Regions from separate parts of the Eubacterium sp. AM05-23 genome, predicted to be linked through region 1. Evidence: riboswitches for the same ligand, from Rfam matches in the RefSeq annotation. Region 1 holds a riboswitch; each other region holds the start of a gene.

Region 1 (7,591 bases):
CATATTCCTCAAAATCCTCTTCGTTGTAGACCACACTGACTTGTACGCCGGTGTGAATCGTCATTTTTGCCAGACGGCGTGCCTGCTCCTTCAGGGCGTCATCAGCCTCAGATTTGATGGCGATGCAGCCGGGTTTGTCGAATTGTCGGGCGATAAGATAAGCCATTTTGATTCATTCCTTTTTGTTTTTATTATAGCATACGAAAAGGCAGCATGACCAAGAGATACGGATAAAAAATAGTCTCCTTAAAAAAGAAGAATCCGTTTTTAGCGAAAAGAAAAACATTTTTTAATATAAATATAAATTATAAATAACGTTTAAATCCATGTAAAATGGGTAAAAACTATTGAAATGTGTTAGTTTGACAATACTTCTTAAAGGGGTGTAAAATCTATATAGTAAAGCTCTAAAGTATTGAACGCCAACCACGCGTTTGAATGATGACGATATTAAGGAGAATGAACATGAAGCTTGAAGATAATCTGATGATTCAATTTTTGAAAAAATTTGATGAGAATCCGTTTTTAATTAAAATAAACGGAAAGGAAGTTTTAGTGGGCGAGGGCGAGCCGACCTTCGTAGTCCGGTTTAACAAAAGTCTGGACATAAAGGAGCTCAGACGCAGTACCTCGCTGGCGCTGGGCGAAGCCTACATGCGTGGCGATATCGAAGTGGAAGGCGACCTTTTCCAGGCGCTTGACCAGCTTCTGGGCCAGATGGGCAAATTTTCTCTGGATAAATCAGCTTTAAAAAAGCTGATCTTCACCTCGAATTCCAAGAAGAATCAAAAGGACGAGGTATCCTCCCACTACGATATCGGCAATGATTTTTACAAGCTTTGGCTGGATGATACGCTGAGCTATTCCTGCGGTTATTTTAAAAATCCAGACGACACTCTCTATGACGCTCAAGTCAATAAGGTCGATTATATTCTGGAAAAGCTGTACCTGAAGGAGGGAATGAGCCTTCTGGATATTGGGTGCGGCTGGGGATTCCTCCTTATCGAGGCAGCCAAAAAATATGGAATCAACGGTGTGGGCATTACTCTCAGCCGGGAGCAGCACAAGAAATTCAGCGAGCGCATTGCAGAAGAAGGCCTGGAAGGCCAGTTGACAGCAGAGCTCATGGATTATCGTGATCTGCCCAAATACGGAAAAACCTTTGACCGGATTGTCAGCGTGGGCATGGTCGAGCATGTGGGAAGAGAAAACTACGATCTTTTCCTGTCCTGCGCAGACAAGGTGTTAAACCCCAAAGGGCTCTTTCTGCTGCACTATATCAGTGCTCTGGAGGAACATCCGGGCGACCCGTGGATTAAGAAGTATATCTTTCCGGGCGGCATGATCCCCTCGCTCAGAGAAATGATCAGCCTGGCGGCTTCGCACCGCTTTTACGTCATTGATGTGGAAAGCCTCAGACGGCACTATACCAAGACCCTGCTCTGCTGGGACAAGGGCTTTAGAGAGCATCTGGATGAGGTGCGCGAAATGTTCGACGATGAATTTATCCGCATGTGGGATTTATACCTCTGCTCCTGCGCGGCCACCTTCCACAACGGTATCATTGATCTGAGCCAGATTCTGATGACCAAGGGTGTGAATAACGACCTGCCGATGACAAGATGGTATTAAAAATAAAAAGAGAACCGGCAAATCGCGGTTCTCTTTTTTGTCTGAAGCGGTCTTATTCTTCTACACGTTTTAAAGGATTGGACTCTTTCATTTTGATAAAGAGCGGCACGTACTCCACAATCACCGAGGCATTTTCAAGACCATACCATTGTACCGGCGAACCGGCGACACGGCGGATCATATATTTTAGGGAAACAGCTGCCCAGTCCGAGGGATGAATGTCGCTTTCAGGCACCAGCATTTTACGCAGAATGCAGAACCGAAAATCCCCTACAGTGCTGTTGTCGCCGATGGAGTACCGGCGCTGCTGTGGCGGCAGCTCATGGCTGGTGATCAGATCGCCGACAATCTGGCGCAGATAGACATTGATACGCTGGTCTACCTTAAAGCCGAGGTACAGTTTTACCCTGAAAAGATAATCTGTTCCAAAGCTGTCGACCGTATACTCGCGGGTATAGGGCTCATCAGTCACACTGACGCTGACAAACCAGTAAGCTCTGGCCCGCTTTGTCTTTTTGTCAAAGATAGAATACAAAATGTCACGGTCAATGGTATCCCCCTCAGTTTCATTCATGAGGTAGACCAGGTTATCCGATACAGGGATGAGCCCTTTGTCTTTGTGGACATCTCCAAACATGCTGGTGTAGTCTGAGATATGCAGCTTTAGAGCCTGAGAGCGCTCGATGTCTGTACCGCGGTGCCAGACTGCCATGATTGCAAAAAGAATGGTCGCAATGAGCAGTGCCACATAGCCGCCGCTTCCAAATTTTGAAAGGCTTGAGAGAAAAAAGATTCCCTCCAGGCCGCCAAAAAAGACCAGAAAGATAAAAGGAAGGATTTTCAGGCCCTTCATGCAGCGCAGATACATGAAGAGCAGGAGCGTGGTCATGAGCATGGTCAGGGTAATGGCCAGCCCGTAAGCAGATTCGAGCCGTGCGCTTGAGCGGAAATAAAGAATGACGCCGCTGCAGGCCAGCCACATGATCAGGTTGACCAGAGGAATATAGAGCTGTCCCTTGGTTTCGGAGGGATAGGTGATGCGCATATGCGGCATAAGATCAAGGCTGATGGCTTCAGATACCAGTGTGAAGGTACCGGTGATCAAGGCCTGAGATGCGATAACCGCCGCCAGAGTGCTCAGGAGCACGCCAAAAATACGGATGTTGTCTGGAAGCATCTGGAAAAAGGGATTGAGGTCAGGCAAAGTGCCTAACGCGGTATTCCCCTTGTTTGCCATGAGCCAGGCGCCCTGGCCCAGATAGTTCAGGATCAGGCAGACCTTGACAAAGGGCCAGCTGGCATAGACATTTCCCTTACCCACATGGCCGATGTCTGAATAGAGGGCCTCTGCCCCGGTGGTAGCCAGAAACACACTGCCGAGAATCATGACGCCGGCCTGGTTGTTTGGACTGAACAAAATGGCGGCGCCTCTGAGAGGATTAAAAGCTCTCAGAATTTCCCAGTTGCCAGCCATGTTGGCGATGCCTGAAACGGCCAAAAAAAGGAACCAGACAGACATGACCGGGCCGAAGGATTTACCAATGGATTTGGTACCGGCCCGCTGGACAAAAAACAGGAGTGCTATGATGGCAAGGGTAATCATGACAATGCGGCCCTGCTCATCGCCCAGAAAACGGTAGACCAGAGGCAGGCTCCGCAGCCCCTCAATGGCGGTTGTAACTGTGACAGCCGGGGTGAGAATACCGTCGGCCAAAAGCGCAGCGCCACCCACCATGGCAGGGACAATGAGCCAGGCCTTGTATTTTTTGATCAGGCTGTACAGCGAAAAAATACCGCCCTCACCGTGATTGTCGGCTTTGAGCGCGATAAGGACATACTTGACTGTGGTAAGAAGCGTGACGGTCCAGATCACCAGGGACAGCGCTCCCAGGATCAGATTATCATCAATGGTGTTCATCCCGCCGTTACCGGCAATGATCGATTTCATAACATACATCGGCGAGGTGCCAATATCACCGTAGACGACGCCAAGGGCGACGATGGCGGCGCCCAGACTAACAGGAATTTCTGTCGATTTTTTTAAATGTTTCATTTTAATCCTCTACTTTTCCTCTTGGTGTATTAAAAAGATAGCCTTCGAGCTGCCCGAAAAGGGCAGACGCGAATGTTTCGAATACTTATACCCTTTTATCGGAAAATTTATATATTTTTAACAAGAAATTTATGAAAAGCGATAAAGAAAACAGACCCGGCAGCATCTGCCGGGCCTGTTGCATTCCTTTAACGGTCATACCAGAAGCCTTTGAACAGGGTGACACCCATATCAAGGAGGAGACAAAAAAGAATGACTGCCATAAAGAACAGGTTAAAATAGGTTAAAAGGCCTGTGACGATCTCGTTTGACAAGCTGAGGGAAGCCTCAGCGATAAAAGCATTGTTTAAAATCTGTTGGCTGGATAAAAGGACTAAGGTCAGAGCTGCGCTCAGAATATCAGTAACAACGGTGACGACTGCCAGCCTCTTAGTGTACCGGCCTTCGTAGAGCTTAAAGCTCTCCCTCGCAATACCGAGGATGGTGAGAGCAACAAAGATATACCACAGCTGGTGAATGAGGTCTACGTTAAATACAGGGATAAAGGGCTGATCCGCACCGAATTTTGCGCAGATAATCTGGGGGGCAGCCAGAAAGATCACACAGAAGATCACAGAAAAGACAATGCCGGCAATGGGTTCACCCTTTGGGATGACGGATTTCTTTTCAGGAACTGGCGGCAGGGTATCAAGCTCGCCGCCAAAATTAAGGGCGACGTTTTTTCGTTCAAAGACCGCGAAAATAAAGGTGACCGCGCCAAAAGCAGCGATGAGGCCAGTGATCAATGTACCAATCCATGAGAAAAGTGTAATGTACAAAGCTTGCTGGGTGTCTGTAAAAAAGGAGATGAATCCTGAAAGTATAAGTCCAAAGGCCACAGAAGCTAGAACGATGCCGGTAACCATTTTGTAGTTGCTGTAATAGGCGGGGCCGATAAGGTGGTCACGGCCCTCAGGCATATATTTTGCGGCCAGCTCTGACGGGGTTCCCAGCTCTGTGAGAACGACTCTGACATCGCGTTCTTCTGGCATCAGGCCATCGCAGCGTGCCTCCAGCATATCTTCAATGAGCGAGTGCAGTTCCTTGTCAATATCGTTTCGCAGTCTGGCAGGCAGTCGTCTTGTAACCGCGTAGACATAGCGGTCGATCAGTTCGTTTTTCATTTTGCTTCCTCCTCAAAAATTTGGTTTATGCTGTTGACTGTTTTGTCCCAATGTTGTTTTAACTGCTGGCAGATTTTATTGCCGAATTCAGTGGCTTGATAGTACTTTCGCGGCTTTGGGCCGTCTGTCTGCCAGGAGCTTTCCAGAAGACCCTGGTTTTCGAGGCGTCTGAGCAGCGGGTAGAGTGTATTTGCCTCTGCCGAAATACCTTTTTCGTTGAGTGTATTTACGAGACTATAGCCGTACATAGGGGATTTTAGCTGGCTTAATACACAGAGCACCAGTGTTCCTCGGCGCAGCTCTGATACCATGCCTGATAAAACATTATCCTTATCCAAGTGGCAGCCCTCCTTAAATTGTTGTTGATTACATTATAGTGTGTTATACACAGTATGTCAATAGCACACAGTATTTTGTTTGTAAAGGTCTGTAAGAAAATGCTGGACTTCATACTGAAAATGATTTATAATAAACGTAACATTGTTTTCAGTTTATCTGGAAGAAATAAACAAAAGAATAACCGCATTCGAGTCCGAAGGCCTAAAGGAAGTGAAGCACCCATGGCTGGGGACCGCTGAGTATATCTGGAAACGGATATGCTTTCCGTGTTTGAGAAGAATGCAGATGATTCCTGAAAATTTTTCAGGGGCATATTTCAACACGGGAGAAGTATGCCCTTTTTTAGTGGCTTTCTAAGAAGCAGTTATTATTTTATGAGCTCCTGTTGCTTTTTGTCATTGAAAACAAAAGGCACTAAGCTATATAATCTACCAAGTCAAAGGGCCGTCGCATCCTCGGCGACCCTTTGAACCCTTTGCTGAATGGAGCAGGACCATGCGGTTCTGCTTTTTGTGTTTTTAAATATAAGTTTATTTGATATTTAACTTGCAAAAAATTCCAAAAAGTAACATAAGAGTAATTTGTTGCTATTTTTAAGTCTCTTTAATATAAAAAAATGGTCAATAAGGGTAAAAAATTATATTTTATTAAAGTTTTAAGTTATGTTATAATTTTACAATAAGCATTCAGGAGGTGTGTGAAATGAATGGTTTTCTTTCTCCGGCAGAGATTGGAGAAGTATGGGTTGGGAATGGTGTGAAAAAAGCCTCCCTCTCCATCGGTAAGATGCTGGTTCTCGGCATTTTTGCGGGTATTTTTATTGGTTTTGGCGCCCATGGCTTTTTGCTGGCCACAGGCATTGGCAAAGGCGCACTGGGCGAGGCCATGATCGCTAAGTTTATCGGCGCTTCGGTTTTCCCGGCAGGCTTGATGATGGTTATATTATGCGGTGCGGAGCTGTTTACGGGCAACAACCTGATGACACTGGCTCTGATGGATAAAAAAATTACCGTCAAGGGTATGCTGACAAACTGGGTCGTAGTTTATATCGGCAATCTGATCGGCTCGATCCTTTTAGCTTTTGTTTTGGCAAAAAGCGGCCTTTATGCAGACGCAGTGCTGGACAAAGCGATGGCTGTTGCACAGGCAAAGGTTGGGATGCCTTTTTCAGCAGCGCTTATCCGCGGGATTCTATGTAATATGTTAGTTGTTTTAGCGTGCTGGATGCAGGCCGGGTCAAAGGATATGATTGGTAAAATTTTTGCGATCTGGTTTCCGATTATGCTTTTCGTTTTTGCGGGTTTTGAACACAGCGTTGCCAATATGACTTATATTCCGCTTGGAATTTTCCTGGGGGCAGATGTCAGCTGGGGTCAGATGTTTATTGACAATCTGCTGCCTGTTACCCTCGGCAATATTATCGGTGGCGCCATAATCGTCCCTTGTGTTTACAATTATGCATACCTTCGTAAAAATAAAGAGTAAATGAGAATAATAAAAAAAGCACTTTTTCGCATCAGAAAGGGTGCTTTTATATAAAATTGAGAACGTCTTACGTCTTCGGTTTTATTTGTGCTATAATAAATGAGAAAATTTAAATGTTTACAGGAGAAAAGAAAAATGTTGATTGGAAAAAACATAACCATTGGGATTACGGCATGCACCCCGGTTGACCAGATTCCCGGGCTTATCCGGATGCTGCGAAATGAAAAAGCAGAGGTAAAGGTTATCCTGACCCCGAATGCCCTTAATTTTATTACGCCGCTTCCGCTGCGGCGCGCCTCAGGGAATCCGGTTGAAATCGACCAGTTTGAAGAGCCAAAGGTATGGGACCCTGACCACAAAACCTCAGACCAGTCTGATTTACTGTTGATTGCTCCGGCTTCAGCCAATACCATTGGCAAAGCGGCCAACGGCATCGCTGACAATTTACTGACTACGACTATTTTATCCACCACAGCCCCTATTGTGTTTGCCAATAATATCAATCCGATGATGTACGGCAAGCCCAGTGTACAGCGTAATATTCGGACTTTAAAAGAAGATGGATGTATTTTTGTTGAGAGTGAGGGAGACAGAGCACCCAACCGTATGCCGTCTAACGACCAGATTTTCAAAACGATCATTAAGGCGTTGGAGAAAATGACAGAAGTTTAAAAAATTGAAAAAGTAGGGTAAAAAATTGTCTTTAGTGGAAACTGTATGGACAATTTGAAAAAAAGGCGATAGAATTAAAAGGTAATTGTTTTCAAAGAAGACTTAATAAAGATCGAAAAAAACAGTGAAATGTGGTGAAATGATGAATGGTTTAGTAAACTGGGCGGCAATTTCAGAATTGAACCGCCCGGCAGCCAAGGCAGGCCCTATGGATACTGACCCTGCTAAAATGTGGGGTGCGGTTGCC
Region 2 (7,591 bases), on a different contig from region 1:
ATACAGTTGAGCAGCGTTGTTTTCCCCGCTCCGTTTGGTCCCAGAATGGATATTACCCGCCCAGCGTTAAGGGTAAAGTCAATACTTTTTAGCAGAGGAGCGGCTTCATCATAGGAGAAGGACAACTTTTCAATTTGTATCTTCATCAGCTTACCTTTGCTTTCTGCCGGTATAAAAGCCAGGCAAAGAAGGGCGCGCCGATGAGTCCTGTCAAAACCGAAAGCGGAATTTCCAGAGAGGTGGCGGTCCGGGCGATGGTATCAATGAGAAGAAGAAAAATACCACCCATCAGCATGGTTACCGGGAGAGATTTAATATGGTCGGAGCCGGCCAGCATCCTTGCGAGATGGGGCATGATCAGCCCAATCCAGGCAATGGTTCCGCTGATACAGACCGCACTGGCTGTCAGCAGGCTGGCGATCAGGATGATGATCCATCGGATTTTTTTAACGTTAACCCCAAGGCTCTGGGCTTCAATATCGCCAAAGGAAAGGATGTTGATCCGAAAGGAGAGGCTCAGCAAGATAAACGCGCCAACAGCGAACACAGGCAGCACAGAAAGAATTTCATGAACCTTTATGGAGGCCAGACTGCCCATTTGCCAGAAAACAATGGCGGCGAGATCCGTATCATTTTCAGAAGTGAATTTCATAAGTCCAAGAATTGAGTCCATAAAGCCGCTGGTGATAATACCGGCAAGCACCAGAACAAGGTTGCTCTGGTTGCGCAGGAGCTTTGGAAAGGTCATGGTCATAAGCATGGCGATGATGCCGAAGGCAAAAGCAGACAGCTGACGCGCAAGCATACCGCCGCCCAGCAGGATTGAAAAAGCCGCGCCTACACAGGCGCCCTTGGAGACACCGAGCAAGTCCGGCGATACCAGTGGGTTTTTAAAAATGCCCTGATAGACCGCGCCGCAGAGTGAAAGCACCGCACCAATGCTGACTGCGGCAATGACACGGGGCAGCCGAATGACAAAAAAGACGTTTTCCATGGCCAGATTCCCCGGCTCGCCTGTCATTTTAGTCTGGATGGCATAAAGCATATCCTGAGGGTTAACTGTATAACGCCCAACGCAGCAGGCGATAACCATGAGCGAGAGCAATATGGTGCTCAGTACAATAATGAGATGTCGATGTTTTGTGTTCTTCATAGCAGATAAAATGAAAGGGCCGGCAGGCAATTGCACAGCCCGCCAGCCCGGAAGACTTCAATGCTTATTGAAGCCCAAGCTGTTCCTTGGTAAAGGTTTTGCCGTAGACCATCTGATAGAAGGCATCGACATCCTTCATAAAATCATCTGAGCTGTAAAGATCACCGTGAAGATTATTAGCTGCCCAGCAGACTCCCAGTACAGAGGAGGCGGTGGGGTAGTCCCACGGCTCCAGAGAGGATGGAAAGACATAAACGGCTTTATCCTGTACGGCTTTAATGCTGCTCCAGGCTGGGTCGTTCAGAAGATCGTCGGCCTTGTATTTAGCATAGGAGGGTATCCAGATAATATCGGGATTCCAGCCGACAATCTGTTCAATGCTCACATCGGCGAACTCCCCTTTTTTATCGACCCCGCTGACTGCGTTAGTACCGCCAGCCTTTTCGATAATATAGGTCTGAATCATGGCGTCGGGCGCAACGGTGAGAGGGCTGGAACCGCCTAAAAATAAAATGGACGGTTTTTCAGAGGCTGAACCCACCTTTTTGCTGACATCGGCGATTTTATCGTCGATAAAGGAAGTGATTTCTTCCGCGCGTTTGTCCTCACCCAGAGCCTTTCCGATAATTTTCAGAGAGTTGGTGACTGTGTCAAAGCTTTCATCATTGGGGAGAGCAACAACTGCCGGGACGTTGACTTCGGCGAACTGGTCGGCTTGATTGGCGAAACGTTCAGGCAGAATAGCGAGGTCTGCGCCCAACTCCATAACTGTTTCCATATTGATATCCTTGGCCTTACCGATTTGCGGCAGGTCGTCATATCCGTCGATTACTTCCTCGTACAGGCCACGGGCCATATCTTTATTTCCAAATCCGACAATGTATTTGCCACCGCCGCCAATGACAACCGCAGTATTTAAGGATGGATTGTGTGTTCCCACCACCTTCGTCGCTGGTGCAGGAAGCGTCACCTCGCGTCCGATGGCGTCTGTGACTTTAATCTCGCCGGATGCTTTGTCTGACGAGTCCTCCTGCTTTGGGCTGCAGGCAGTCATACTTAAAATTAAAGTAAGGACCAGAATCATGCACAGTAGTTTTTTTCTCATTTTTTTACTCCTTTTCAAATACAGAAGGTAAAGCCGTTTCCAACAGTACCCTATCGTGGCAAAACCATGAACAAATTATTTTGGGCAATCCGTTTTTAGGTTAAGTCCATCAGAGCTTGTTATATAAATTCATTATAGCACGGTTTGATAACGTTTTAAAGAAGAAAAATAAAACTCCCCGCTCCCTGTGACAGAAGCGGGGTTGCAGATGGATGATTTTTATTGAGGATTCACAAGCTCATCCAGCAGCTTAGGGAGCTTCGCTTCAATTTCCTCGTCTTTAAACTGACAGGTGCCGACAGCCTTATGGCCGCCACCGCCATATTTCAGCATTAAACTGCCAACGTCAATGTTGGAAGTCCGGTTTAAGACCGAATAACCAACAGCCACAGAACAGCCCAGACCACCTTTGCCGCTGACAATCCAGGCAGAAATATTCTGCTTTGGATACATACTGTAAATAAGAAAACGGTTCCCCGTATAAATAGGGTCGACGCCGCGCAGATCAGAGATGATGACATCGCCGTCGGTTCGGGTATATTTGTTTACCATTTCCTTAAACTTGGCGGTTTGCTCAAAATAAACTTCGATACGCTCCTGAACGTCGGAAAGGTTTAGAATCTCATCAGTGGACATGGTACGGCAGGCATCAATAAGTTTTTCCATCAGCTGGTAGTTGGAGATGGTAAAATTACGCCAGCGTCCAAGCCCGGTTCTGGGGTCCATCAGAAAACCGATCAATATCCAGCCTTCCGGGTTTTGAATTTCATCAATAGTCAAATTGCCAGAGTCCACCTTGTCGACGGCGGCCAGCATTTCATTGAAATGTGAAAAGCGTTCCTCACCGCCATAGTATTCGTAAATGATTCTCGCACAGGATGGCGTGATACGGCTTTCACCTTTATATTTGCCTTCAAGCTGATTGCGCTCAAACTCACTGGAATGATGGTCAAACCAAAGGCCGCAGCCCTCCACAAAAGGGACATTTGCCAGACAGTCATCTTCGTTGACCTCTACCAGGCCATCCTGCAAGTCTTTAGGATGGGCAAATTTCCAGTGGTCAATGATTCCGGCTTCCTTGAGCAGCGCGCCACAGACAAGGCCGTCGAAATCAGAACGGGTAATTAATCTCATAATATTAGCTCTCCCTCTCAGATATTATTATCATCAAACAGGTGTTTTATTGCCTGTATGTCAATTATAGTTGATAACAGCAGGGACTTCAACTTGATTCTAAAGTAAAATTTAGATAAAGATGAGAATGAATCTTAGTTGTAAAAAATAATTGGGTATAAAAAAGAATCATTTTTGAAAAATATGCAATTTCCAGAGATTTTTGGGTATAAAATTTTAAAAGAACTGGAGATGATAAAGATGAAGCTTGTACTTTTAAGACATGGTGAAAGTGAATGGAACCGCCTGAACCTGTTTACAGGATGGACGGACGTAATTTTATCGAATAAAGGTATTAAAGAAGCCGCAGACGCTGGCAATATGCTAAAAGGAAAGGACTACGATTTTGATATCTGTTACACCTCTTTTTTAAAACGAGCGGTGGATACCTTAAACGTGGTTTTGGATACCATGGACCGGGCCTGGCTGCCAGTCATAAAGGACTGGAAGCTTAACGAACGCCATTATGGCGCCTTGCAAGGGCTGAATAAGGCCGAGACAGCAGAGAAATACGGAGAGGAACAGGTCAAAATCTGGCGCCGATCCTTTGACGTCCGTCCACCGGCTCTGGAAGCGGATGACCCCAGAAATCCACAGCTGCAGGAGCAGTATCGAAATGTGGAAAAAAGCGAGCTGCCTTTGGCAGAAAGCCTGAAGGATACGATCACTCGCGTTATTCCTTATTATGAAAATGTGATAAAAAAGGATATGCTTGAGGGCAAACGCGTTCTGCTGGTAGCCCACGGAAACTCGATCCGCGCGTTGGTTAAATATTTTGAAAACCTGTCGGAGGATGAGATCATGGGTGTCAATATTCCAACCGGTATTCCTTTGATTTATGAATTCGACGATGACTTTAATATGACTGACCATTACTACCTGGGAGACCAATCCATTATTGAAAAACGAATGAAAAAAGTGGCTGAGCAGGGAAAAGCAAAATAAAAAACAGAAAAAACGGTGGCTTTCTGGCCACCGGTTTTTTGATGGGGTGAAGGCATACACCACCTTCTAAAGGGCAGATGGTATGACCATTTTAAATACTGGTTGAATTTAACGACGAATTCACTTTGCATCTTGTGTATTTTTTCGTTATAATAGAATCAAAAGTGAGGGGAGGTAACAGACATGGATGCACTCAGTTTATTAAAAATCATTATCACTGCGCCCTTTGGCATTGTCTACTTCCTGCTTTTGTCGAACTGGCGTTTTTCAAAAACAAAAACCTTTCTGATCACTGGAGTCGGGATACTTGGGGTTATTATTCTTGATATTTTAATGGAGCTCAGACTGCCCTACGGCTTGAGTGATTTGGAGTTTCGTCTGCTGCATATCATTATCGCTGCGGGATTTGTCATTATCCTTTCCCGTTATAATGATGCGAGGACCTTTTTTTCCTTTCTTTTGTCATGTACCTTTGTGGCGATCCAGGACCTGTTCTGCGGTATCCTGGCACCTTATATGCCAGATGGCGTTGGAGAGCTTTTAAACCAGATATTAATTTTTATGATACTGGCGTTGGTAATTATAAGATTTATCCGCAGGCCGCTTCTTGAGACACTCGGACAACTACAAACAGGCTGGATACGCTTATCGTTGATTCCCATTTGCCTGCTGCTTTCATTCTTAAATGTCGCTTCTTACCCTGCGCCTTTAAATGAACGGCCAGAAAACATTCCGGCAGCTATTGGCCTTTGTGTCGCTATTGTTTTGTACAATGGAACCATCTACACAATCCTCAAGCAGCAGAGCAGCTATTTTCAGAGTACAAGGGAGCTTTCCGCCATGCAGCTTCAGATGACATCCTTAAAAAAACACATACAGGCCATTGCTGAGAGCGAGGAGCATCTCAGAATTTTCCAGCACGATCTCCGGCATCTTACAAATGCGTTAACTGTGTGTATCAAAGCAGGGCGTGATGATGAGGCGCTGGCCCTCCTGTCTTCCATGAATAATACCATTGAGAAGATCAGCCGCCCAGCGGTTTATCACTGCGAGGATGAGGTGTTGAACGCTGTGCTGTCCGTTTATGAGCAGATGGCTGAAAATGCGGGTATTAAGGTGTGCATAAGAGTTGATCTCCCAGAAACACTGCCTATCAGCGGAGAGGAAATATCCCTGGTTTTCGCCAATGGTATCGAGAACGCCATTAACGCCTGTCATCAAATCAGCAGCGTTGATGAACGGAGAATCAGCATTGTTTGTTCCCCGGTAGGATCGCAGCTGTTTATTGAAATTACCAATACCTACACGGGAAAGATATTGTTTGATGCGAAGACAGGCTATCCGGTGACGCGGGAAAAGGATCATGGTATTGGTACACAGAGCATCTCGGCATTTGCCAGGCGTTATGGCGGATTGTTAAAATATAAAGCGGAAAACGGTTTGTTCTCAATGCGGCTTATTCTGCCGCTCTATGAAGATAAAAATGACATTACACTGTAACTAATCGGTCAGTATACAGGTTTTAGGTTTACCAGATAAATGGGATTAATCGGTATTTTACCTGTTGAGCATAGCGTACATAGCCGGGGAAAGAGGCCAGCAGCGATTGATCCTCATAATAGGTTCGCAGGATCAGCAGAAGGACTATGACCGCGGACACAATACCAGTGGCCCACCCAAAAATCATCCCGACAGTGACGGCCCAGAAGCTCATAAAGAGGTAGCCGGGATGTCTTACAAAACGGTAGGGACCACTGCTACAGACTACGGGCTGAGCATCCTTCAGCATCGGCGTGTCCGCTTCATAGTACTTGTTTGAAAGCAGCGCCCAGGACATCAGCAGGTTGGCGACAGCGCTGAGAACAAGTCCGGCAGCCACAACCGGCTGAGGTACCGAGGACCAATGGAACCGTGTTTCCAGCCCGGCAACGATGTAAATGCCGTAAAAAGACAAAGGACTGCAAAAATTGCGAAGGGTGATATCGATCCCGGAAGCTTTCTCTGCATTTTTTTCTGGAAACGACAGAGCGGTTGGGTTGCGGTGTAACAGGACAGCCAGTGTGCCAGCCATGATAATCAGATATAAAATAAAATAGATCCAGCCGCGTATACAGCCCAGAGTCCCGGCTGCAACTAAAAAACAGGACAGGCTTAATATTTTTTGCAGCATTGCCAGGGCGGCAAAGCCAATGGTTTGTTTTTTCATAAAAAATTCTCCTGAAAGAAAAATTGGATTTTAAAAATGTTGTTATTATACCATATTTCAAGATCCTTATACAGTAGAGAAGGATGGTTTATCACTCTTTTAGTAGAAATGATTGATTTTTTTATCATAAAGTGTGATATACTAAAAATAAAAAGAGGTTTTAGCCATGGAACAGATTGAACAATTGCAGAAAATTATTGATGAGGGAAAAAGCATTGTATTTTTTGGCGGAGCGGGTGTCTCAACAGAAAGTGGGATTCCTGATTTTCGCAGCAGTAATGGTCTTTATATGCAGGAGTACCGCTATCCGCCTGAACAAGTGGTAAGCCACAGCTTTTTCGTAAACCATACAGAAGCCTTTTATGATTTTTATAAAAACAAAATGATGTTTTTGGACGCTAAGCCAAACGCTGCCCATATGAAGCTGGCAGAGCTTGAAAAATGTGGAAAGCTTAAAGCTGTGGTGACACAAAATATCGACGGTTTGCACCAGGCAGCAGGTAGCAGGACGGTTTATGAGCTGCACGGCAGTATTCATCGCAATTACTGTCAAAAATGTGGGAAGTTTTTTGACGCCGCCTATGTTAAAAATGCGGATGGAGTGCCAAAATGCGACGCCTGCGGGGGAATGATCAAGCCAGACGTAGTGCTTTATGAAGAGGCTCTTGACTCAGATACTATCCAAAAAGCCGTGCAGGCAATCAGTGAGGCGGATACGCTGATTATCGGCGGAACATCTTTGGTCGTTTATCCGGCAGCCAGTTTTATTGATTATTTTAGAGGAAAGAATCTGGTGGTTATCAATAAGGACGCCACTGCCAGAGAATCAGAAGCTTCCCTGGCGATCCACGACGCCATTGGCAAGGTTATGGAGCAGATCAAAGTTGAATGCTGACGCTGACACAGAAAAGGAGGAGCTGCGTGCTTAGCTGCGCAGCTCCTCCTTTTCATTTACTATTTTCTGACGCTTGAAATTAAGACGGCTTTCTGAAAGAAACAAGCCGGCAAT
Region 3 (7,591 bases), on a different contig from region 1:
TTCAAGGCACAGGCTGTCCAGTGACAAGACTGTTTTTCCATGATAAATTTTCGTGAGTTTTTCAATCGCGATTTGCATAAGGGTCTCCTACCATATATTTGTAAAGGATCGAATTGGTCACAAAGGAGATGACCAGCAGAATAATACCCATGGCGATGGAAACCGCGTATTCGCCCATGTTATTGTTCATGGCAATGAAGGTGGTCATGACCCGCGTGTAGTTTTTAATGTTGCCCCCCACGATCATCACAGCGCCAACCTCAGATACAGCCCGTCCAAAGCCGGTGACCAGGGCGATCATGATGCTGGCCTTAAGCTCCCGGATCAGCAGGAAGAGAATATCCCCGCCGCCGGCCCCAAGGGTTTTTCCCATGGTCACCACAACCTGGCCGTTGACGGTAGTGTCGTTAAACACAATGCCCATGATAATCGGGGTGACGAGGATCACCTGGGCGATGATCATGGCAGTGGGTGTGTACATAAGCTTTAGATGCCCCAACGGACCGGATCGGGCCAGCACCAGTGAGGTGAACAGGCCGATGATGACCGGCGGAAAAGACATAAAGGTGTAAAGCAGCCGGGATACGATCCGCTTTCCCCTGAATTCCTTGATGCCAAGCAGGATGCCCAGGGGCACGCCGAGAACTGTGGAATAAATGGTGGAGGAGAAGGATACGTATAAAGAAAGCCCGACAATCTGGTAGATTTCCGGATCTCCGGAAATCAGCAGATGGAAAGCCTCAATGAAGCCGTTGATAATATAATCCATAAGAAACCTCGTCAGTCTGTCAATTCAAAATCAGCGCCCGAAGAACGGACGCTGATAAATTCTGGATTCAGTTAATGCTTATTTGCTGGCGTTTGGCACAAAGGTCGCTTCGCCGTTAATCTTGTAGTTTGAGATTTCCTGCTGTACGGCGTCGCTTAAAATCCATTCCTGGAATTTTTTTGCGCCGTCAGTGTTCAGCTCAGCGCTGACCTTGTCAGGATTGACGACGATAACGCCATACTGGTTATACAGGTTATCGTCCTTTTCGACAACAACCTCAAGATCCAGATTATCTTTCATGTTTAACCAGGTAGCGCGGTCAGACAGGGTGTAGGCTAATTTTTCATTGGCCATTTTCAGGGTGTCGCCCATGCCGGAACCGGATTCGATGTACCAGGGCTGTCCTGCCGGGGTAACGCCTGCCTTTTCCCACAGGCCCAGTTCTTTGGTGTGCGTACCGGATTTGTCGCCTCTGGATACAAATTCAGACTGGGTTTCAGCAATGGTCTGGAAAGCTTTTACCGCATCGTTTGGAGCGACTTCCTTCAGTTTGGCCGGGTCATCCTTGCTGCCCAGAACGATGAAGTCATTGTACATAACGTCAAAACGTTCAAGGCCGTAACCGTCTTTCACAAACTGTTCTTCCTGTGATTTGGCGTGAACCAGAAGAATATCCGCTTCACCGTTTTTGCCCATCTCAATGGCTTTACCGGTGCCAACTGCCACAACCTTTACGGCAATGCCGGTTTCTTCTTCAAACTTGGGCAGAAGCACATCCAGCAGACCGCTGTCCTGTGTGCTGGTGGTGGTGGCCATAATAATTTCACCGTTGGAGCCTGGCTCCAGCTTTTCGGTTTTAGCAGTATTGCTGCTGCATCCTGCCAGGCCGATAACCATGGTCAGAGTCAGCAGTGCTGCTAAGACCAGCGTCAATTTCTTTTTCATTTCTCTTCCTCCTTGATAATGAAAATTAAATATATAAAAGAATAATCTTCTATACCATTGTAATCTGTGAGGAGGAAATAAACGCAGTGCGCACGTTTATCATCTATCCTTCTCACAATGGAAAGCACAGCCGTTTCCCGCCGCACTCTATCGATTTTGAATCCATGGTTTGACTTTAGGATAAAAAATTCGGATAGATAAATCTGTAAAACGATTTCGATATGACTATTTTAACAGAAAATGGCGGAAAATTCAAGCGGCAGTACTAATTGACAAGGGCTGTCAGGCGTGCTAGGATTAATCTGTTGGAAAAACACAGGGATTAGAACAATATTGAGGAGTAAAAAATGAAGGAAATACATATTTGTATTGGCAGCGCCTGCCATGTCAAAGGTTCCTACCAGGTGGTGCAGCGCTTTAAGGAACTGGTGGCTGAACGGGGACTCGAGAATGAAGTAGAGCTGATGGGGACTTTCTGCCTGGACGCCTGCAGCGATGGGGTAGCAGTTAAGGTTGATGAGCATATTTATACGGTTAAGCCAGAGGGCGTTGACCAGCTGTTTGATCAGATAATGGAGGGAAACAATGGGTGTCATTAATTTCACGAAAGCAAGCTGCCGGAATTGCTACAAATGTATCCGATACTGCCCGGTAAAGGCCATTAAGCTGATGGATAACCAGGCCCAGATCGTTGAAGACCTGTGCATTGGCTGCGGCAACTGTTTTCGGATTTGTCCGCAAAATGCCAAATATGTGGCCAGCGATGTGGCCAGCATTAAGCAGTGGCTGGAGGAGGGACCCGTGGTTCTGAGCCTTGCGCCGTCATTTCCCGCCGGATTTAATACAGATGACCCGCTGCAGGTACTAAGCGGCCTCCGGGCTCTGGGATTCACAGTGATTGAGGAGACTGCCATTGGGGCAGAGCAGGTCTCAAAATACTATGCCAAGGATTACTGGGGGACAAAACGCCATGTGATCACGACCTCTTGCCCGACCGTTAACATGATGATTGAAAAATACTATCCTGATGTGGTGGAATACCTGAGCGAGGTGGTTTCTCCCATGACTGCTCACGGCATGATGCTGAAGGAAAAATACCCCAATGCCAAAATTGTGTTTGCGGGGCCCTGCATCTCTAAAAAAATGGAGGCCGTTGATTCGGCTAACCCGATTATTGACGGGGTGCTGACCTTTGATGAGCTGGATGTGTGGTTTAAGGAAGAAGGCATTGAGGTGTGCGATATGCCTGCAGGCAGCTTTGACGCGGCAGGCTGTAATGTCGCGCGGTTTTATCCGCTGGCCGGTGGTGTAGAAAAGACCAGCATACCAGGCGTGCAGGGCGTCCGGCGGGTCATAAAAATTGACGGCCTCAAAAACTGCCGTGATTTTCTGGATGATATCAGTAAGCTGGAGGGCCAGTACTGGATTGAGATGAACGCCTGTGTCGAGGGCTGTATCAACGGCCCGGGCAATACCCACAGCCCTCTGGTCAAGTATGAGCGGATCGAGCGCGTGACGGATTACATTAATAATAACGCCCGGAAAGACCCGGAAACGCCTGAACAGGTGCCGGATTTTGGTCGCGGCTTTTCATCTGAAAAGAAGAATCTCTTTGCGGGTGTGCCGGAGGAAGCCATTGAAGAAATCCTGCGGCAGACAGGTAAGTTTACCCCCAAGGATGAGCTGAATTGCGGTACCTGCGGCTATGACAGCTGCCGTGAAAAGGCCGCGGCTGTTTACTGCGGCATGGCGGAGCTGGATATGTGCCTGCCCTTTATGCGCAACCGCAATGAGGCCATTTCCAATTTGATCATCGCGTCGACGCCAAACGCCATCGCGGTACTGGACAAGGATTTCAGGATCGTCGATTTTAACGGGGCGGCCGAAAAGCTGTTTAAAACCGCTAAAACCGATGTGCTGCATAAAAATTTTGTAGAAGTTTTTGATTATAACCCATTTAAAAAGCTGGACAATGTCGAGGGCAATTATTACAGCGGAAGGGGACTTTACGCCCGCGGCAATATCCATTTTATGGAAATTCTGACCTACATACCAGGACAGAAGATGTATATGGGAATATTTGTGGACATCTCCAGAGAAATCAAAAAGGAGCGGGCATATCAGAAGATGCAGGAGGAAACCCTGGACATGGCCCAGAAGGTTATCGACAAGCAGATGCGTGTCGCCCATGAAATCGCAGAGCTGCTGGGTGAGACCACTGCCGAGACCAAGGTCACGCTGACCCGGCTGCAAAAGGTTGTAGGAACAAGAGAGGAAGAGGAATAATGGCTTTTTTTGTCGATATTGCCCATGACAGCATCAACAAGCACCATCAGGAGCTGTGCGGTGATAATGTGGAAATCCGCATCAACGATGAGAGTGTGATTGTTGTTCTGGCCGACGGGCTTGGAAGCGGCGTGAAGGCCAATATCCTGGCGACCATGACCTCCACCATTGCGGCGACCATGCTGGAGGATAAGATGTCGCTCAAGGATGTGGTGGAGACGCTGGAGGCCACCCTGCCGGTCTGTCAGGTTCGCAAGCTGGCTTACTCGACATTTACCATCGTCCAGGTTTACTGGAAGACCCGGAGGCTTTATATCGTCGAGTTTGACAACCCACCCATTGTTTACATCCGGGATGGGGAAATTTTAGAGCTTGAGCGCCATCCTATCGAGTTTCAGGGCAAACAGATCTATGAAACTACCATGAAAATTGAGGAGAACGATGTTCTCGGTTTTTTCAGTGACGGTGTAATCCACGCCGGGGTCGGGACGCTGCTCAATTTTGGCTGGCAGTGGGAGGACGCGGCAGACTATCTGCTGGCACGTACCTATGATGAAAAGATGATTACGTCAAAGGATATCTCCATGCGGATGATTGAGACCTGTAATGATTTGTATGGCGGCGAGCCCGGCGACGACACAACGGTTGTGGTGATGAAGGCCGAGGAACACCAGTATGTGACGCTGTTTTCAGGTCCGCCTCTGGATCGTACAAAGGATCAGATGATCAAAGAAATTCTGGACGAGGCCAAGGGAACAAAGGTGGTGTGCGGAGGCACCGCCAGCAATATTGTATCCCGGGAGTACGACGAGAAAATTGACATTGATCTTGAGACCATGTCGGAACGGGTGCCGCCGGTCGGCCGGATGAAGTCCATCGATCTCGTGACCGAAGGGGTACTGACCATTCAGGAAACCGTCAATATCATTGAAGATTACATCTACAAGCGCCGGGGCCATGAGGTTTTTGAAGGAAACAACGGCGCGTCCATTCTGGCAGACCTGCTGGTGAACCACTGCACCCATCTCGATCTGATTCTGGGCAACTCCATCAATCCGGCGCACCAGAATCCGGATTTTCCCGATGCGCTCAGCTCTAAGTGGAAGATCACTCAGCGGCTTATTAACCTGCTTAAGGAGCTCAACAAATCCATCAATATTGTGTACGTGTAAACTGCCGGCCTGCGGGCCGGCTTGTTTAAGTTGTACTTAAGCGGTAAAATATAAACTTCTAACATGGCATTGATTCTTGACACTAAATTCAAAAAAGTATAAAATAGACTTTATAATGAGTGTCTAAAAAAACAATAATAACAAAATATTTACTTTAGGGAGGTGAATGTTATAGACATATTAACTATATGCTTAATCGTTGGTATAGTCATTGCCTTTGGCGTTGGGTATTTTATCCGCAAAAACGTTGCTGAGGGCAAGATAAATAGTGCTGAAGAAACAGCCAAGAAAATCGTAAACGATGCAGTTAAAGAGGGCGAAGCCCAAAAGAAGGAAATGCTGTTTAATGCCAAGGAGGAATCATTAGCTTTAAAGGAAGCGATTGAAAGAGATAACCGCGAGAGACGCGCCGAGCTTCAGAAAACGGAAAACCGTTTGATCCAGAAAGAAGAGAACCTGGATAAAAAGGCAGCGAATCTCGAGCGCAATGAGGACAAGCTCGAAAGAAAGAACAAAGAGCTTGATAAGAAACAGGAAAAGCTGGACAGCCTCTACGAAGAACAGGTCAAAGAACTGGAACGTATTTCAGGCATGACCTTTGAAGAAGCAAAACAGATTTTACTGGATGATGTTGCCAAGGAAACCCGTGCCGAAGCGGCGGTAATGATCCGCCAGATCGAGGCTGAATCCAAAGCGACAGCAGACAAAAAGGCCAAGGAACTGATTGCGCAGTCCATTCAACGCTGTGCAGCAGACCATGTGGCAGAAAATACCATTACCGTGGTCAACCTGCCAAATGATGAAATGAAGGGCCGTATCATTGGCCGTGAAGGCCGCAACATTCGTACATTGGAAACCCTGACGGGCATCGACCTGATCATTGATGATACACCGGAAGCCGTTATTCTTTCCGGGTTTGATCCGATCCGGCGTGAAGTAGCCCGTTTGTCACTGGAAAAACTGATTATTGACGGACGAATCCATCCAGCAAGAATTGAAGAGATTGTTAAAAAATCTCAAAAAGAAATGGATGCTCAGATCAAGGAAGTTGGAGAACAGGCCTGTTTTGACACAGGTATCCACGGATTACATCCCGAAGTTGTCAAGCTGCTAGGACGTTTGAAATACCGTACCAGCTACGGCCAGAACGTGCTCAAGCATTCCATTGAGGTTGCCCATCTGGCAGGCCTGATGGCCGCTGAGTTGGACGCCAACGTTAAAATTGCAAAACGCGCAGGCTTGCTGCACGATATCGGCAAAGCCATTGACCATGAGGTTGAAGGAAACCATGTCGAAATTGGTGTAAACCTGCTGAAGAAATACAAGGAAAATAAAAATGTGATCCACGCGGTAGAGGCCCATCACGGCGATGTGGAAGCCACAACCATTGAGGCTGTGCTTGTGCAGGCTGCTGACGCCATCTCAGCCGCAAGACCCGGTGCCAGGAGAGAAACACTTGTCTCCTACGTGCAAAGGCTGGAAGAACTGGAAAAAATCGCCACCTCCTTTGATGGTGTCGAAAAATCCTTTGCGATCCAGGCTGGGCGTGAAGTGCGCATAATGGTTAAACCAGACTCTGTCAACGACGACGACATGATGATGCTGTCCCGCGATATTGCCAAGAAGATTGAATCTGAAATGGAATACCCAGGGAATATCAAAGTCAACGTCATCCGCGAAACCAGAGCCGTCGAGTATGCTAAGTGACGCTGAGTCCAAATTTCAAAGAAATTTGGCAGCGAACAGGAGCGTGAGCGGGTGAGCGGTAACGAAGCTAACGCAGATGACGAAAAAGCCATCCTGAAAGGATGGAAAGGCTTTTGAGAAATCTGTGCTCCGAAAGGGAGTCCAAATTTCAAAGGAATCTGCGATCCGATTCAAAATTAAAAAAGGGGAGGGGCAAAGCCCCTTCCCTTTTATTTATTCATAAAAAGAAGACTGGAGTAACAATGAAAGTATTAATGATTGGCGATGTTGTCAGCCGGCCAGGGAGAACAGTGCTCAAGGAACAGCTGACTAGCCTGATTGAGGAATATCAGATTGATTTTACCATTGTCAATGGCGAGAACGCTTCCGGTGGAAACGGCATTACCGAAAAAAATGCCAGGGAGCTGTTTAACCTGCCCATTGATGTCATGACCATGGGCAATCATGTCTGGCAGCAAAAAGAAATGGTCCATTACATCGAGAAATTCCCCAGGATCATAAGACCCCTTAACTATCCGGAGCCCTGCCCGGGCAAGGGCTATGATTTTTTTGAGCACAATGGCAAAACCATCTGTGTGATGAACCTGTCCGGACAGATTTTTATGCCGGAGCTGGATTCTCCCTTTAACCTGTTCAGCCGAGTGTGGCCGGAAATTGAGGGCAAATTCGATCTGCTGATTGTGGATTTCCACGCCGAGGCCACCTCTGAAAA

What was found. A riboswitch is a leader RNA that binds a small molecule or an ion and turns the genes downstream of it on or off. The one in region 1 is predicted to bind molybdenum cofactor.
Region 2: it holds a riboswitch for molybdenum cofactor, as region 1 does, so the genes downstream of both, DW091_RS16760 (ABC transporter substrate-binding protein) here and DW091_RS01955 (formate/nitrite transporter family protein) in region 1, are expected to answer to the same signal.
Region 3: it holds a riboswitch for molybdenum cofactor, as region 1 does, so the genes downstream of both, DW091_RS04260 (substrate-binding domain-containing protein) here and DW091_RS01955 (formate/nitrite transporter family protein) in region 1, are expected to answer to the same signal.

Annotation. Positions count from the first base shown of each region.
Region 1 is NZ_QUDF01000001.1:427,862-435,452, forward strand. Features, by position in the region: gene DW091_RS01930 (DUF6718 family protein) at 1-166, opposite strand, end outside; gene DW091_RS01935 (cyclopropane-fatty-acyl-phospholipid synthase family protein) at 466-1,632, shown strand; gene DW091_RS01940 (KUP/HAK/KT family potassium transporter) at 1,685-3,685, opposite strand; gene DW091_RS01945 (hypothetical protein) at 3,874-4,848, opposite strand; gene DW091_RS01950 (PadR family transcriptional regulator) at 4,845-5,186, opposite strand; molybdenum cofactor riboswitch at 5,361-5,484, shown strand; gene DW091_RS01955 (formate/nitrite transporter family protein) at 5,890-6,672, shown strand; gene DW091_RS01960 (flavoprotein) at 6,808-7,344, shown strand; gene DW091_RS01965 (class I SAM-dependent methyltransferase) at 7,484-7,591, shown strand, end outside.
Region 2 is NZ_QUDF01000014.1:40,183-47,773, forward strand. Features, by position in the region: gene DW091_RS16750 (ABC transporter ATP-binding protein) at 1-146, opposite strand, end outside; gene DW091_RS16755 (iron ABC transporter permease) at 146-1,153, opposite strand; gene DW091_RS16760 (ABC transporter substrate-binding protein) at 1,218-2,258, opposite strand; molybdenum cofactor riboswitch at 2,250-2,385, opposite strand; gene DW091_RS16765 (hypothetical protein) at 2,478-3,392, opposite strand; gene gpmA (2,3-diphosphoglycerate-dependent phosphoglycerate mutase) at 3,633-4,376, shown strand; gene DW091_RS16775 (ATP-binding protein) at 4,560-5,876, shown strand; gene DW091_RS16780 (isoprenylcysteine carboxylmethyltransferase family protein) at 5,905-6,582, opposite strand; gene DW091_RS16785 (NAD-dependent protein deacylase) at 6,749-7,477, shown strand; gene DW091_RS16790 (DMT family transporter) at 7,508-7,591, opposite strand, start outside.
Region 3 is NZ_QUDF01000003.1:43,797-51,387, forward strand. Features, by position in the region: gene DW091_RS04250 (ABC transporter ATP-binding protein) at 1-78, opposite strand, end outside; gene DW091_RS04255 (ABC transporter permease) at 62-769, opposite strand; gene DW091_RS04260 (substrate-binding domain-containing protein) at 848-1,714, opposite strand; molybdenum cofactor riboswitch at 1,804-1,921, opposite strand; gene DW091_RS04265 ((2Fe-2S) ferredoxin domain-containing protein) at 2,062-2,313, shown strand; gene DW091_RS04270 ([Fe-Fe] hydrogenase large subunit C-terminal domain-containing protein) at 2,300-4,000, shown strand; gene DW091_RS04275 (PP2C family protein-serine/threonine phosphatase) at 4,000-5,172, shown strand; gene rny (ribonuclease Y) at 5,335-6,879, shown strand; gene DW091_RS04285 (TIGR00282 family metallophosphoesterase) at 7,122-7,591, shown strand, end outside.